Linked DNA regions of Syntrophobacter fumaroxidans MPOB. The protein of the gene in region 3 interacts with the protein of the main gene of each other region in a pairwise test. Links are inferred from orthologs where the notes say so. Each region holds a gene or a part of one and is shown on either strand. Other genes may lie near its edges.

What was found.
Region 1: the proteins of dnaE (region 3) and rplL interact in binary tests that used the Escherichia coli proteins (3 or more experiments, as listed by UniProt). The link is inferred for Syntrophobacter fumaroxidans MPOB from one-to-one orthologs.
Region 2: the proteins of dnaE (region 3) and dnaN interact in binary tests that used the Escherichia coli proteins (3 or more experiments, as listed by UniProt). The link is inferred for Syntrophobacter fumaroxidans MPOB from one-to-one orthologs.

The regions. Positions count from the first base shown.
Region 1 is NC_008554.1:1,904,310-1,907,186, reverse strand. It holds rplL (50S ribosomal protein L7/L12), read right to left. Parts: upstream 1,693-2,877; coding sequence 1,309-1,692; downstream 1-1,308. Other genes in the region: rplA (50S ribosomal protein L1), read right to left, coding at 2,493-2,877; rplJ (50S ribosomal protein L10), read right to left, coding at 1,717-2,238; rpoB (DNA-directed RNA polymerase subunit beta), read right to left, coding at 1-1,113. UniProt on the Escherichia coli protein: The binding site for several of the GTPase factors involved in protein synthesis (IF-2, EF-Tu, EF-G and RF3). Is thus essential for accurate translation.
Region 2 is NC_008554.1:3,323,479-3,329,428, reverse strand. Bases 1,843-4,684 are described here. They hold dnaN (DNA polymerase III subunit beta), read right to left. Parts: upstream 3,898-4,684; coding sequence 2,788-3,897; downstream 1,843-2,787. Other genes in these bases: SFUM_RS13930 (formate--tetrahydrofolate ligase), read left to right, coding at 4,623-4,684; gyrB (DNA topoisomerase (ATP-hydrolyzing) subunit B), read right to left, coding at 1,843-2,453. Also shown: more of gyrB, read right to left, coding at 27-1,842; more of SFUM_RS13930, read left to right, coding at 4,685-5,950. UniProt on the Escherichia coli protein: Confers DNA tethering and processivity to DNA polymerases and other proteins. Acts as a clamp, forming a ring around DNA (a reaction catalyzed by the clamp-loading complex) which diffuses in an ATP-independent manner freely and bidirectionally along dsDNA.
Region 3 is NC_008554.1:1,510,992-1,518,108, forward strand. What follows is about bases 2,767-6,775. They hold dnaE (DNA polymerase III subunit alpha), read right to left. Parts: upstream 6,462-6,775; coding sequence 2,967-6,461; downstream 2,767-2,966. Other genes in these bases: SFUM_RS21500 (DNA polymerase III subunit chi), read right to left, coding at 2,767-2,809. Outside these bases: SFUM_RS06370 (M20 metallopeptidase family protein), read right to left, coding at 1-133; SFUM_RS06375 (acyl-CoA carboxylase subunit beta), read right to left, coding at 297-1,850; more of SFUM_RS21500, read right to left, coding at 2,351-2,766. UniProt on the Escherichia coli protein: DNA polymerase III is a complex, multichain enzyme responsible for most of the replicative synthesis in bacteria. This DNA polymerase also exhibits 3' to 5' exonuclease activity. The alpha chain is the DNA polymerase catalytic subunit.

The DNA.
Region 1 (2,877 bases), 390 kb from region 3 along the record:
GGCGTCTTCCTGCGTGTTGACCTTGTCCATCAGGAGCGTGTTGCGGAACGACGGGCTGACGTCCTGTCCCTCCAGGTGCAGGAGCTCGATCTCTCCAACGCCGCGCTCCACGAATTCCTTGAGCATGTCCGCGTCGATGCTGTCGTTGCACTCGGCGACGATTTCGCCCGTGCCGTAGTCGATCACATCCTGGGCGAGCACCTGGCCGATCAGTTCGGTGCTCTTCATGGGCAAACGGTTGATGCCCACTTCCTGGAGCCGCCGGAGGGCCTGCTTGCCGAGCTTCCTGTTCTTCTTGATCAACACTTCGCCGGTTTGCGGATGCAGGATGTCTTCCGGGGCGCGGCTTCCCATCAGAATATCGGGGTTCAATTCCTTCTCCGACTGGGCCTCGCTTTTCAAAAAGATCTTTTCGCTGGGATAGAAGTAGTTGAGCAGTTCTTCCGTGGCATATCCGAGAGCTTTGAGGAGAACGGTGACCGGAAACTTGCGGCGTCGATCGATCCGGATGTACAGAATGTCTTTCGGGTCGAATTCGAGGTCGAGCCAGGAGCCGCGCAGGGGGATGATGCGCGCGGAATACAGGATCTTTCCACTGGAGTGGGTCTTCCCGCGATCATGGTCAAAAAAAATACCGGGAGACCGGTGCAACTGGCTGACGATGACGCGTTCGGTGCCGTTGATGATGAAAGTCCCGTTGTCGGTCATCAGGGGGAGGGTGCCGAAGTAGATTTCCTGCTCCTTGATGTCCCTTATGGACCGGGTTCCCGCTTCCTTATCCACATCGTAGACGACCAGGCGGACGACGATCTTCACCGGGGCTTCGTAGGTCATGCCCCGGGCAAGGCACTCTTCCACCTCATACTTGACCTCGCCGAAACTGTACTGCACGAATTCCAGGGAAGCCGTTCCGCTGAAGTCCTCGATGGGGAAAACGCTCTTGAATACCTCCTGCAGACCGCGCTCGCTCCTGGCTTCCGACGGGACATCCCTCTGCAGAAACAACTCGTAGCTTTCCTTCTGCATCTGGATGAGATTGGGGATGTCGATGATTTTGTGGATCTTGCCAAAATTCTTTCGCACCCGGTATTCATGGGTCAAAGCCGTAGGCATGGTCTCTCCTGCAAACTCAAAAAGCAAAGAGTGACGGGGGCTTGTCACGAGTCCGACCCGGTGCCGTGGACGCTCGAAACTCATTACCCATGCGCATCACTCATCACTTGGAATCAAGGTGCTGCAAAAATCGAAAATCGGAAATCGCCCCTATAGACCAGGCCGATTTCCGATGTCCAGATCCATGAGGTTGATCTATTTGATTTCGACAGTGGCACCCGCCTCGGTCAACTGCTTGGCAATCGCTTCGGCTTCATCCTTGGGAATTGCTTCCTTCACCACACCGGGCACTTTCTCAACCAGGTCCTTGGCTTCCTTGAGCCCCAGATTGGTGATGGCCCGGACCTCTTTGATGACCTGTATCTTCTTGTCGCCGACACCGGTGATCACCACGGAGAACTCGGTTTGCTCCGCCACCGGCGCCGCTTCCGCCGCGCCCGCCGGCATGGCCGCCATGGCCACGGGGGCTGCAGCGCTCACGCCGAAGCGCTCTTCGAGTTCCTTGACGAGCTCACTGAGTTCCAAAACGGTCATGTTTTCAATGAATTTGATCACATCTTCTTTACTGATCGTAGACATCTACCGTCTCCTCCATAAGAAATATCAGGCTTCTTCTCTTTTCCGTTGAATAGCCGCCAGCACACCCACAAACGCTCTGGGCACTCCGCTCAGCACGGTAACCAACCCGGTCGGCAGCGCATTGAGGGTCCCCAGAAGTTTGGCCAAGAGTTCTTCGCGCGGCGGCAGCTCTGCCAGGGCGGCCACTTGATCCGAATTCAGAAGGCGTATGCCCAGGGCTCCGGCTTTGATCGCGAGCTTTTCATTGGTCTTGTTGAATTTCTTGATGATCTTCGCCGGAATGCTGGGGTCGCCGTACCCGATGGCCACCGCGCAGGTCCCCTTGAGTATGGGCACCAATGCTTCGGCACCGGTGTCCTTGCTCGCGAGGCGCATCAGGGTGTTCTTCACCACCTGATACTCGACCTTTTCCGCGGCGAGCGCACCGCGCAAATCCGTCATTTCGGCCACGGTGAGCCCTTTGAAATCGGTCAGAATAGCGGCACTGGCGCGCTGCAGTTTTTCATGCAGTTCCGCAACCACTTGCTCTTTCTTGGCTCGGTTCAAAGTCTGTCAAACCTCCTTTCCTCTGCCGGCGTGCTTTCGACTGCTGCCTTCCATCTTATGGTGGATGACTGGTCTCGTGAGTCCGTGAGCCTGCCTGGTTCCTTCATGCATCTCGGTAGGCTCCCCCACGGAGGAGGGGATTTAGACGCCTTGCGAGGCGTACCTACGGTCTCAGATGGGTGAAAACACCAAACGGCAGTTAGCGATGTTAATATCTCCCTCAAGTCCGGATGATCCGTCGGGACCTCCGAACGTCAAGCCACGATCGTCTTTACCGCCAGCGGGTCGATCTGGATCCCAGGCCCCATGGTGGTGGAGATGGCGATCCCCCGCACGTAGGTTCCCTTGGCCGCCGTCGGTTTGAGCCGAATGAGCGTGTCGATGAAGGCGGAAATGTTTTGGATCAGCTTCTCCTGCCCGAAGGAGACCTTGCCCATCGGAGCATGTACGATCCCGGTTTTTTCCACCCGGAAGTCGACCTTTCCGGCCTTGATCTCCTTGACCACCTTCTGCAGATCGAAGGTGACCGTTCCCAGCTTGGCATTGGGCATGAGGCCGCGGGGGCCGAGCACTTTGCCGATCTTGCCGACCGCACCCATCATGTCGGGGGTTGCGACCGTCTTGTCGAATTCGAGCCAG
Region 2 (5,950 bases), 1.8 Mb from region 3 along the record:
GCGGGCAAAACCCCGCTTGCACGGCATCAAATATCCAGTTCCCTGAAGTCCAGCGCATTGAACTGGATAAAGTCCCGGCGCGGCTCTACGCGGTCCCCCATCAAGGTAGTGAACAGCTCGTCGGCCAGGTACTGGTCCTCTACTCTCACCTGGAGCAGAGTCCTCTTCTCCGGGTTCATGGTCGTCTCCCAGAGCTGCTCGGGATTCATCTCGCCCAGACCCTTGTAACGCTGGATATTCGTGCCTTTCCTCGCTTCTTCCGTCAAGAACCTGAACAAGTCCCCGGGATGATCGAACCGGGCCTCCCCCTGTCCGTCTTTGACCGCGTACGGGGTTTGATTGAAGATTTCGAGGTGATTGTTATAGAGTTCCAGGAGCTTCTTGAACTCGATGGATTGCAGAAACGCGTACCCCAGTCGGACCCCGGTTCCTCCGTTGGCCACTCCCGGCCTGCGGATCTCCAGGTCGTATCCCTGGTGTTCCTCTTCGTCCTCGATGGAAACGATCTCGAACCCGGCCTTTTCCAGCTCCGTCCTCAGCACGCCGATGTTCTCCTCGTGCTCCGCTGGAGACAGCTTTCGTATACTGTAAATCCGGATCACGTGTTCGATCACGTCACGCGGCACCCCTTTCTGGCTCTGCCTTTCCAGCCAGTCTTTGTATCGGGAGTAGGCACGCATAAGCTGAATGAGTTGCTCCGGAGGAAGCGGTTTTGCGCTCCCGGCCAGAAACACCTGCTTTTTGTCCGCCGCCCTCGACAGCAGGTAGGCATCCAGGCTCTCGTCGTCCTTCATGTAGAATTCCTGCTTGCCCACCGCCAACCGATAGAGCGGCGGCTGAGCGATGAACAGGTGTCCGCGCTCAATGAGTTCCGGCATCATGCGGAAGAAGAAGGTGAGGAGCAAGGTCCGGATATGAGCGCCGTCCACATCCGCATCGGTCATGATGATGGTCTTGTGATACCGCAGTTTCTCCGGGTTGTACTCATCCTTGCCGATTCCGGTCCCGAGCGCGGAGATCATCGTGCGGATCTCCTGGTTTTCCACCATCTTGTCGAATCGGGATTTTTCCACGTTGAGGATTTTGCCCCGGAGCGGCAGGATCGCCTGAAAACGTCGGTCACGCCCCTGTTTGGCGGAGCCGCCGGCCGAATCCCCCTCCACAATGAATATCTCGCTCCGTGACGGATCCCGTTCCTGGCAGTCGGCAAGCTTTCCCGGCAGGGAGTGGTCGCTCAGCACACCTTTACGCCGTGTGAGTTCCTTCGCCTTGCGCGCCGCCTCGCGGGCTCTCGCCGCTTCCAGCACCTTGTCGAGGATCGTCCGAATCACCTTCGGATTCTCTTCGAAGAAAATCGACAATTTCTCGTAAACGAGGTTTTCCACCAGGCCTTTCACGTCGCTGTTGCCCAGCTTGGTCTTCGTCTGGCCCTCGAACTGAGGCTGCGAAAGCTTGACGCTGACAATGGCGGTGAGTCCCTCCCGCACGTCGTCGCCGATCATCTTGTCCAAGTCCGCCTTCGCCATCTTGTTCTGCGTGGCGTATTGCTTGATGGAACGCGTCAGCCCGGTCTTGAACCCGACAAGGTGCGTTCCACCTTCTTTCGTGTTGATGTTGTTGGCGAAGGTAAAAATTTTTTCGTTGTACGTCTGGTTGTATTGAATGGCGATATCAATGCTCACGCCCTGTTTTTCGCCGCCGACATAAATCACCTCCGGATAAAGAGGTTCCTTGTTCTTGTTGAGATACTCCACGAAGGACACCAGTCCTCCTTCGTAGCAGTACTGACGGTCTTTGGGAATCCGCTCGTCGGAGAGCTCAATGGAGACGCCCCGGTTCAGAAACGCCAGTTCCCTCAGTCTCTGGGCCAGGATGTCAAAGCTGATTTCCGTATCCGTGAAGATCTCCGTGTCCGGTTTGAAAGTGACCCTTGTTCCGCGGCGCTGCGTCTCTCCCTTCACGATCAGCGGAGTCTTGGCTTCCCCTCGCTCGTACCGCTGGTAATACACCTTGCCCTCGCGCCTGATTTCGACTTCCAGGTATTCACTGAGTGCATTCACCACGGACACGCCGACACCGTGAAGCCCCCCCGAAACCTTGTAAGACGCATCGTCGAATTTACCCCCCGCGTGGAGCATGGTCATGACCACCTGGACGGCGGGCAGGTTTTCCTTTTCGTGAGTATCGACCGGAATTCCCCGGCCGTTATCATCCACCGTGACGGAACCATCGAGGTGGATCTGAATCTTGATGGAATCGCAGTGACCCACCAACGCTTCGTCAATGCTGTTGTCGACCACCTCGTAGACCAAGTGGTGCAGGCCCTCGGTTGAAACATTCCCAATATACATGGACGGGCGTTTGCGAACCGCGCTGAGCCCTTCCAGCACCGTTATCTGCTGTGCAGTATACTCGTCATGGGAGTTTCTCTCGATTGCACTTATTTCCGACATAATAAGACCTCTTGGTGGATTAACTATGCGAAATCATAAGCTCTCCATCACGGGAGAACGATACGCGTTGCCCAGCCGGAAGACAGCCGATTTGCCTTCTACCAAACAAATATTTATACCTCTTAACACACATTTTTTCAATTCATTTCGGGCGAATCCCCGATCCCGGCGGGAGAACGCCGCCAAGCAGCACGGCGCCACTGTTGGGACACTTCGGTAGGCATATGGACGACAGCGGGCCTGCCAACGACCACAGGCACGCATTCTTCATTGCTCATTGACACCGACTCTGTGCGTGAAACGCTCCTGACCAAAAACCCGCGGCAGGCGCGAATCAAACCACCATCGGCATGACCAGGCTCAAAAACCCAGGGTCCTCAGACCCAACGAAAACTCCGCCGTGAAACTGATCCACCCACTCGAATCTCACTCGAGGACTATCAAGAGCCTGGATCGTTTCCAGCAGATACCGGATGTTGAACGCCACGCTGAAGTCTTCACCCTCATACTCCACATCCAGCGTTTCATTTGCATTCCCGAGCTCGGGGTTTCCCGCTTCCAGTTCCAGCACGCCCTTGGTCAATATGAACCGCACGTGACGCCAGACGTTGTTGCTCAGAATCGAGGACCGTTTCAAAGCGGAAAAAAATTGCTCCAGGTCCAGCATAATGAAGAAAGGCCTCTCCTCGGGAATAATCGTCTTGTATTCCGGAAATTCGGCATCGAGGAGCTGCACGCTGAGAAACGTCGACGGCGTCCTGAGCACGACATACTTCTCGTGCACCCCCAGGACGACCTCTTCCTCCTTCTCCAGCATCCGAAGTATCTCCTGGACCCCTTTTCTCGGGATGATCAACCCCTCTCGAATATCCAGCGTCCCAAAGGCTTCCTTCGGCACTTCGCAGTACGAGAGTCGATGTCCGTCGGAGGACACGAACCGATACGAATCCTCATTGACGGCATGAAGAAAAGTCCCCGCAATGCTGAAGGAATCCTCATCCGCGGGGACACTGTGCAAAGTCTTGGTCAGCGCGCGCTTTAGCGCAGCCGCATCGACCTTCACCAACTCGGTTTCCCGGTAAAAGTTGAGCTGAGGAAAGTCTTCGCCAGGAATGGTCGACAGCTCAAACCGCGCGCGTCCGGACAAAATCTGCATCTTGTTGTTCGGGAGGCCTTCCAGCAACACTTCCGGTTGGGGAAGCTCCCGAACGATCTCGAACAATTTGCGGGCGGAAACCGTCGAGCTGCCCGGTGTCTCCACCTGTCCACCGGTCTGGGTCCAAAGGCTCAATTCGAGGTCCGTCGCGGAAAATTCGACCGTTTGTTGTTCCGAGGAGCTGATCAGAACGTTGGACAAAACAGGCATACTCGATTTCTTATCCGTGATATTCTGAACCTTCTGCAGGATTTGGATGAGGTTGCCTTTTTCCAGCCGGACTTTCATTGCGTTTCCCTCGCTTGTGTATTTGATTTTTTTCTCCGTTCGAATGATCCAATCATCTTAATAAGGGCCTGTTGAAATGTCAAAATCTTTATCAAATTACTGTTTTTATTATATTTTTATGTAGACATGGACTCGACCGGATATCGTTTTTCCAACAGCTGGCGGAGTCCTCCCGTGGATTTGAACATTTCTTTAACATCGTTCCGACAGCGAATCGACATGGAATGGACAGGATCTGGAAAATCGATTCATCCGACCGATGAGAACCCACGGAGGCATCGGAAAGCTCGCAACCCGTCAGGGTCTGTTTTTTCGGAAATCTGTGCGTTGTGTCGCGTGCGACGGGGGGGAATTCGAACCATGGGGTGCAGTGCCTCAGCTGAGGGGTGAAAGTCGTGGGCGCAAGACTTTCCGCTTGACAGAACCGAGGACGCACTTTACCCTTAGCATGGTTGCAGCATGCTACTTCGTTCTGCTATGAATACGAGCCAGTATTCCTGGAAGGTTGATTCATCCGGCCCAACCCTGATTGCGTGTTTTCCCCGGATTTTCTCTCTGGCTTCATTCCTCTTACGTGCAACTGTCCTTTGGGCACCAAAGTAAATGTCCAGTGCTTCGGCTGGAGTGGGTGAGATCCATTTGATGCCTGGATAATTCTGGTTTTTTTGAGGATAGAGGGAAAGATCATTTTGTCCATTGGGTCAACAACGAACCGGAGGCCTAACATGCCGTACGACGCAACAAAGATGATGGATTGGCAGATTTCCGAAGAGGCTGAGAAGGACATGCCTTCTCCCTGGCAGTGGCAGGAGAAGCTGGGTCTGCTCAAGGAGGAAATTCTTCCCATGGGGAGACTTTGTAAGCTGGATTTCCTCAAAATCATGAACCGCCTGAAAGACAAACCGGACGGGAAGTACATCGAAGTGACGGCCATCACGCCTACCCCGCTTGGGGAAGGGAAGAGCACGACTTCCGTGGGCCTGATGGAAGGGCTCGGCAAGCGGGGCGTGAATGTCGGCGGTTGTCTCAGGCAGCCGTCGGGCGGGCCGACTATGAACATCAAGGGAACGGCGGCCGGAGGCGGCAACGCGTTGCTCATCCCGATGACCGAATTTTCCATGGGGCTGACCGGGGACATCAACGACATCATGAACGCGCACAATCTTGCGATGGTGGCTCTCACAGCCCGCATGCAGCATGAGCGGAACTACACTGACGAGCAACTCGATCGCCTGACCAAGATGCGCCGGCTCCACATCGATCCCACCCGCGTGGAAATGGGCTGGATCATGGACTTCTGCGCGCAGGCTTTGCGCAACATCATCATCGGCATAGGCGGCCGGCAGGACGGCTACATGATGCAGTCGAAATTCGGGATCGCGGTCAGTTCGGAACTGATGGCCATTCTGTCCATTGTGAAGGACCTTCCCGACCTGAGAAAACGGCTCAATGAGATCACCGTAGCGTTCGACAGGCGCGGAAATCCTGTGACCACCGGAGACCTCGAGGTCGGCGGGGCCATGACCGCTTTCATGCGCAACACCATCAATCCGACGCTGATGTGCACTGCGGAATACCAGCCGTGCATGGTTCATGCCGGTCCTTTCGCGAATATCGCGGTCGGGCAGTCGTCCATCATCGCCGATCGCATCGGCCTGAAGATGTTCGATTACCACGTTACGGAGAGCGGCTTTGCGGCGGACATCGGGTTCGAAAAGTTCTGGAACGTGAAGTGCCGCTACAGCGGCCTCAAGCCCCATGTTTCCGTCCTCACGACGACGATTCGCGCGCTCAAGATGCACGGCGGCGGTCCGAAGGTCGTGGCGGGTCTGGCTATGCCGGAAGAATACACCAAGGAAAACCTGAAGTTACTTGAGAAGGGCATCGTGAACATGGTTCACCACATCAACACCATCCGCAAGTCCGGCATGAACCCGGTGGTGTGCATCAATGCGTTTCACACGGATACCAAGGACGAGATCGCACTGGTGCGCAAGCATGCCGAGGCCGCGGGTGCCCGTTGCGCCCTCTCCGAGCATTGGGCCAAGGGCGG
Region 3 (7,117 bases):
CAAGCGCGTCGAGAACCTCGCAGATCTTCGCGGCCGTCTTTTCCTCCCCGAATGCCGGTTCCGGATACCGGTGGAAGTGTCTTCTCAATTCCACGAGCCATTCATGCATGGGCGGCAGACCGCTGACGGGCATCTTCTCTCTCCGAACAAAAAAGCCCGCCTCCCCCGGCAAGGGAAAATCGGGCTTGATTTTTCCTCATAAGCCAACCCTGGCCCTGAAACCGAAAAAGGGCAGGATCGCAGGGCACCGCCCTCGATACCTGCCCTGGTTCGTCCAGTTTTAGGTCCCAGCGAGCCTACACGGGAATGTTGCCGTGCTTCTTCGGCGGCAGAGCCTGACGCTTCGAAGCCAGAATCTCAAAAGCCTCGATCAGGCGAGCGCGCGACTCGGACGGCATGATCACCGCGTCGATGTACCCTCTGGATGCCGCGATGTACGGATTGTAGAGGGCATTCCGGTAATTGTCGATCACTTCCTGCCGTTTGGCCACGGGATCCGCCGATTCGCTGATTTCTCTCCTGAAGATGACGTTTGCGGCGCCTTCAGCACCCATGACCGCGATTTCGGCGGTCGGCCAGGCAAACGCGAAATCGGCGCGCAGATCGCTGGAGCACATGGCCAGGTAGGATCCGCCGTAGTCTTTGCGGGTCGTCAGGGTGATCTTGGGCACGGTGGCTTCCGAGTAGCACCACAGAAGCTTGGCGCCGTGACGGATGATGCCGCCCCATTCCTGCACCTTCCCCGGGAGGTAGCCCGGCACGTCGGCGATGGTCAGCATCTGGATATTGAAGGCATCGCAGCACCGGATGAAGCGGGTCGCCTTGTCGGAGGAATCGCAGTCCAGGCAGCCGGCCAAAAACTTGGGCTGATTGGCGATGATGCCGAGGCTCCTGCCGTTCAGGCGGGCGTATCCCACCACCATGTTCGGGGCATAATGCTCATGCACCTCGAGAAATTCGCCGTCGTCGACGATAGACCGGATGACGTCTCTGATATCGTAGGCGCCCATCGGGTTTTCAGGAATGATGGTGTCCAGCTCGGGACAGAGCCTGGTGGGATTGTCCCCGGTGGCAACCATGGGCGGGTCTTCCATGTTGTTGTCGGGGAAATAGGCCAGCAGCTTCTTGATCTGCTCGATGCAGTCGGCATCGCTCTCACAGGCGAAGTGGGCGACACCGCTCTTGGAGTTGTGGGTCATGGCGCCGCCGAGCTCTTCCTGGGTGATGATTTCGCCCAGAACCGACTTGATGACGTCCGGACCGGTGATGAACATGAGGCCGGTCTTCTTCACCATGTAAATGAAATCGGTCATTGCGGGGGAGTACACCGCACCGCCGGCACAGGGGCCCATGATGGCGGAAACCTGGGGAATGACTCCCGATGCGATGGCATTGCGATAGAAGATCTGGCCGTAACCGGAAAGTGAATCCACACCTTCCTGGATGCGGGCGCCGCCGGAATCGTTGAAACCGACGAGCGGCTTGCCGGCTCTGAGCGCCAGGTCCATGACCTTCGTGATTTTCTTCGCGTGCATTTCGCCGAGGCTTCCGGCCCGCGCCGTGAAATCCTGCGCAAACGTGAACACCTGGCGTCCGTTGACCAGACCGTATCCCGTGATGACACCGTCAGCGGGAATGTCCACCTTATCAATCCCGAACAGGGTCCCTCTGTGTTTCACGAACATGTCGATTTCACGGAAGGTACCGGGATCAAAAAAGAGGTCTATCCTCTCACGAGCGGTCAGCTTGCCACGCTCATGTTGCTGGCCGACAGCCTTGGCGCCACCCATTTCCTTGATTTTCGCTTCCCGCTCACGCAGTTCCTTTAGCTTGTCTGCAACCCTTCCCATATCCGCTTCTCCTCCGTTTCACGATGAAAGAACCCCTGGTTAGCATCCACTTGACAAGTTGAAACATTCTAGCGGTTCAATAGAACATGTCAAGCGCTTTCCCCGCCAATTCGTCCAAAGATTCACATTATCCGCTCAGAAGTTTCCCGGAATTCGATCGAAGTCGACTTTAGCACAAGAATCGCCCCTGGTTCCACAGCTATTTGAGCAATCTTCAACGACAGCGACCTCCCGCCGAAAGCAAAAATCGCTACGGCAGACCCATTTCGGTGAGGCTTCAGAGATGGGGCGGATTTATGCATCTTATGAGTGCCACCGGCAAACCGCGACCCGGAAAAGTCCGAACCCCGGAACGTTGCCCTGTTCAAGCCTGGTGAAAAAAGTCACACCCCCACCTCCCGTTCCCCCCCTCATGGCGCGGAACCGTCTTGCATACGCGCGGGGCGCCGAGGCTTCGCCCCCGGGAACCAAGGCCGCCACCGCCCTCCCCCTTCCTGTTTCTACACAAGACCTTTCAAATCCATGCCGGTGGCATACGGCACGTGCCGTACCGCAAGCGCGCGGTCCCGGGCCTCCGTCCACATGCGTCGGCTCTGCAGACGCCGGTCGACGTCATCCCTGATGACGAAGTGGACCGCCGTTTCGAACGCCGTCATGAAATCAAGGCGGCATTCGGCGTCGCAAACGACGGTGTCGAACCCGTCCAGAATTCGTTCCCCCACGGTGATGACCACCGGTTCAAGCGGCGTGCCTCGCCCCGGATCGAGAATCCGGTGCGGAACGAAGCTGCGGTCGGAGAAGGTCCAGAGCATCTGGTCGATGTGTTGTGCGCCGAGCGTGGAGTCGGCGACCACCTGCACTTTCCGCCCGGCCTCGTAGAAGTGCTCGACGATGTTGCACAGGAGCTTTCTTTGCTCCGCGGCAACGGTTTCCACGAATAGAATTCGCGATTCAGCCATATGCCTCGACACGTCAAATGGACTGCCGTCGTGGGTTTTTTCCCGTGTTGCCCAAACCGGGCGAATGCGGCCGCGACCTGCCCGGCCGGTTCACCAACCGGTCCGTCGCGCGCCCGTTTGTTTCAAAACCCGAACGGGAATGCTCATCAGGCCCTTTTCACGCGGCGCAGATCTTGTACACCGGCTCCGCGGAATTCGGTCCGAAATGAAGGCTCATGTCCTGGAAAAAGTTTTTGGTAGGGCTCACCGTCAGCTTGTCGCTGACGGCGATCACCGCCTCTCCCGTGTCTGCAACCTGCAGATGCAGGAGGATCCTGCATCCGCCCGGATGGCTGATCAACAGGTGACGGAGCCGCGTCAGCCCGTCCCGGTCCAGGGCATCCGCCATCAGGCGGATGCGGACCTCTTCAACGGTCTGAACCTGGGCGTCCTCCAGAGAAAGAACATGATTCGCAATGATCTTGCTCCCTTTTTCATCGTGCTGAACCTTGCCGACGACCACCAGCGGTTCATCGGTCTGCAACAGGTCCCGCGACTGCATGAACGTCTCCGAGAAGGCCACCACTTCGAGCACGCCCTCCTTGTCCTCGATGGCAAGAAAGGCCATGCGATCCCCCTTCTTGGTGGTGAGTTCCTTCACGATGCTGATCATTCCGCACAGAATGACTTCGGCCCCCTCCTTCCTTTCCTTCACGGCCTGGGTGTCCGCGGTGCACAGCTGCGAGATCTGCGCCGCGTAGGAATCCAGGGGATGGCCTGAAATATAGAACCCGAGGGCCTCTTTCTCGAACTGAAGCGTCTGCCGCCCGTCCCATTCGGGCACCTCCGGCAGAGCGGACGCTCCCGCCTTTGTCCGGGGCTTGAGCAGGTCGAACATGTTGATCTGGCCCGACTGTCGATCCCTCTGGACCGCCTGGGCCTTGTCCAGAGCGTCGTCGAGCGCCGCCATGACTCCGGCCCTGCAGGAATGAATCGAATCGAAGGCGCCGCATTTCACCAACTGTTCGAGCACCCTGCGGTTCACTCGCTGCGTGTCCACGCGCAGGCAGAAGTCGTGGATCGACTTGAACGGGCCGCGTTCGACCCGCGTGTTCAATATCACCTCGATGGCCGCCTCTCCGACGTTCTTGACCGCCCCCAACCCGAAGCGAATCTTTCCGCCGACCACCGTGAAGTCCCTGCTGCTCGCATTCACGTCCGGCGGCAGAATGTCGATGCCCTTCTCCCGGCATTCACTGATGAGCCTCACGACCTGGTCCGAGCTGCTCAGAAAGCTGTTGAGCAGGGCGGCCATGAACTCGACGAGGTAATGCGTCTTCAGATAGGCGGTCTGGTAGGCCACCAGCGCGTATGCCGCGCTGTGGGACTTGTTGAACCCGTAGCCGGCGAATTTCTCCATGAGGTCGAAAATATGGTTGGCCTTGGCGAGGGGGATTCCGTTCTTCCTGGACCCCTCCACGAACCGGGCGCGCTGGTCGCGCATGGCCTCGGCATTCTTCTTGCCCATGGCGCGGCGCAGCACGTCCGCCTCGCCCAGAGTGTAGCTCGCCATCACGCTGGCGATCTTCATGACCTGTTCCTGGTAGAGAATAACCCCGTAGGTCGGCTCAAGGATGGGCCGCAGAATCTCCGGATCGTACGTGATCTCGATCTGGCCGTGCTTTCCCTGGATGTAAAGCTCCACCATCCCGCTTTCGAGCGGGCCCGGGCGGTAGAGGGCGACCAGAGCGACGATATCCGCGAAGTTCTCGGGTTTCAGGCGAGCCAGGATGTTCCTCATTCCCGAGCTTTCCAGCTGGAAAACGCCCGTGGTGTCGGCCCGGCTGAGCAAGGCGTACGTATCCCGGTCATCGAGCGGCAGCGCGAGCATGTCCAATTCCAGGCCGTGGGTTTCCCGGATGAGACGAACCGCGTCATCGATGACGGTGAGGTTCCTCAGCCCGAGGAAGTCGAACTTGATCAGGCCGGCCCTTTCCACGTACTTCATGGGGTACTGGGTCACGACCTCGCCGTCCTGACCGAGGTAGAGAGGCATGTACTCCACGATGGGCCTGTCCGCCATGACCACCCCGGCGGCGTGAGTGGAGGCGTGCCGGGTGAGTCCTTCAAGGGCGAAGGCGATTTCAAAAAGCTCCCTGATCTGCGGATCTTCCCGCTGTTGTTCGGCCAGGCGGGGCTCCGCCTGGAAGGCCTTTTCCAATGTCATTCCCAGCGACGACGGGATCAGCTTGGCGATGCGATCCACCTCGTTGTAAGGCATTGCCAGGGCGCGGCCCACGTCCCGGATCACGGCCCGGGCCTGCATGGTTCCGAAGGTGGTGATCTGGGCGACACGGTTCTTGCCGTACTTTTCCGAAACGTAATTGAACACTTCCTCCCGTCCGCGGATGCAGAAATCCACGTCGATATCCGGCATGCTGATGCGTTCCGGGTTGAGGAAGCGCTCGAAGATCAGCCCGTGTTCGATGGGGTCCAGGTCGGTGATGTTCATGGCGTAGGCGACCAGGCTTCCCGCCGCCGATCCGCGCCCCGGCCCGACGGGTATGCCGTGGCTCTTGGCGTAGTTGATGAAATCGCCGACAATCAAAAAGTAGGCGGCAAAGCCCATCTCCCGAATGACGGCCAACTCGCTGCGGAGCCGCTCTTCGTACTCCCCGCGGTCCTGCTCGGAGAACCCGGAGCGTCTCTTTTCGAGTTCCCGCAGTCGCCGCCGGAACCCCTCTAGCGCCGTTTTTTCAAACTTGTCTTCGACGCTCTCCCCTTCATCGAGCGGAAACACCGGAAAATGATAGTCCCCGAGCTTCAGCTCCAATCGACAGCGTTCGGCGATGGCCACCGAATTCTCCAGCGCTTCGGGAACATGGGCGAATTCCCGCGCCATCTCCTCCGGGGACTTGAAGTAGAGCTGATCCGTCTGGAACTTCATGCGTTTTTCATCGAGCACGGTCTTCCCGGTCTGGATGCAGAGCAGGATTTCGTGGGCGCGGGCATCGCTCTTGCGCAGATAGTGGCAGTCGTTGGTTGCGACCAGGGGCAGGCCGAGCTCTTTGCCCATGACGATCAGCCGTTCGTTGACCTTCGCCTGTTCGGGCATCCCGTTCGCCTGCAATTCCAGGTAGAAGTGATCCGGACCGAGGATGCCGGCATACTCGCGGGCGGCATCCCGCGCGGCGCTCTCCTGATTCCGCGACAGGAGCGTCGCCACCTCTCCCTTGAGGCAGCTGGAAAGCCCGATCAATCCCTCGTGGTGTTGAAGGAGAATCTCCTTGTCTATTCTGGGCTTGTAGTAGAAGCCCTCAAGGTAGCCGGCGCTCACCAGTTTCATCAGGTTCTGATAACCGGTCGCGTCCTTTGCGAGCAGCACCAGGTGGTAGTTTCTGTCCTCTTCGCCCGTCCCCGAACCTTCGGCTCTGCCGTGGCGATCGTGCCGGCTCCTCGGAGCGAGGTAGACCTCGCAACCGATGATCGGCCTGATCCCGGCCGCCTTGGCCTTTTCGTAGAACTCGAGTGCCCCGAACATGTTGCCGTGGTCCGTCATGGTCACCGCCGGCATCTCCATGCTCCGTGCCGTTTCAATCAAATCCGTAAGGCGTATGGCCCCATCGAGAAGACTGTATTGAGTGTGAACGTGAAGATGAACGAAGGCATTCATGCAGGCTGTTCCTTCCTCCCGGCAATAAAATAAAGGGACGGCGCGGCGCGTTCTTCCCGCCCCCCGGCGCGGCAGGCCGCCCTCGAATGCGAAAACGCGCCGTCTCTCGCACGGGCAGTCCCGGGCCAAAGGTTCCTTTTGCATCGGCGGGACGAGTCCGGAGGTGTCCCGAATCACCCGTTTATCGTACATCAAATCGAGGCGGTTTCCATCCGCAAATTGAACTGCCGCCCTACCCCCGCAAGGGGCATTCGGACGCGGAAAGGCGGCCGCCCCTACCCCCGGGCCGAAGCTCCAGGAATCCGTGAGGAGCTTTCCCTTCCGGTCAATATACTGTGGTTCCCCATGAGAAAATACAGGGTTCACCCCATTTCATATTCGCATCTTTTCCATAGACTCTACTCAACTGCCTGCCTACATTAACTCCACTGAAAGCCGGGTGAAGGAGGGCCCCGGCTTTCGGTTTGTCCGGGGGTATCCTTATCGACGCGACGCGCTTGCTGAGCGCCCGTCCGATGCAGAATCGGCTTGACTTCATGCTTTTACATCGGCTACTATTCCTCTGTTCTGGGCTCAGGCGGGTGTAGCTCAGTTGGTAGAGCACAAGCTTCCCAAGCTTGGGGTCGCGGGTTCGAATCCCGTCGCCCGCTCCAGGG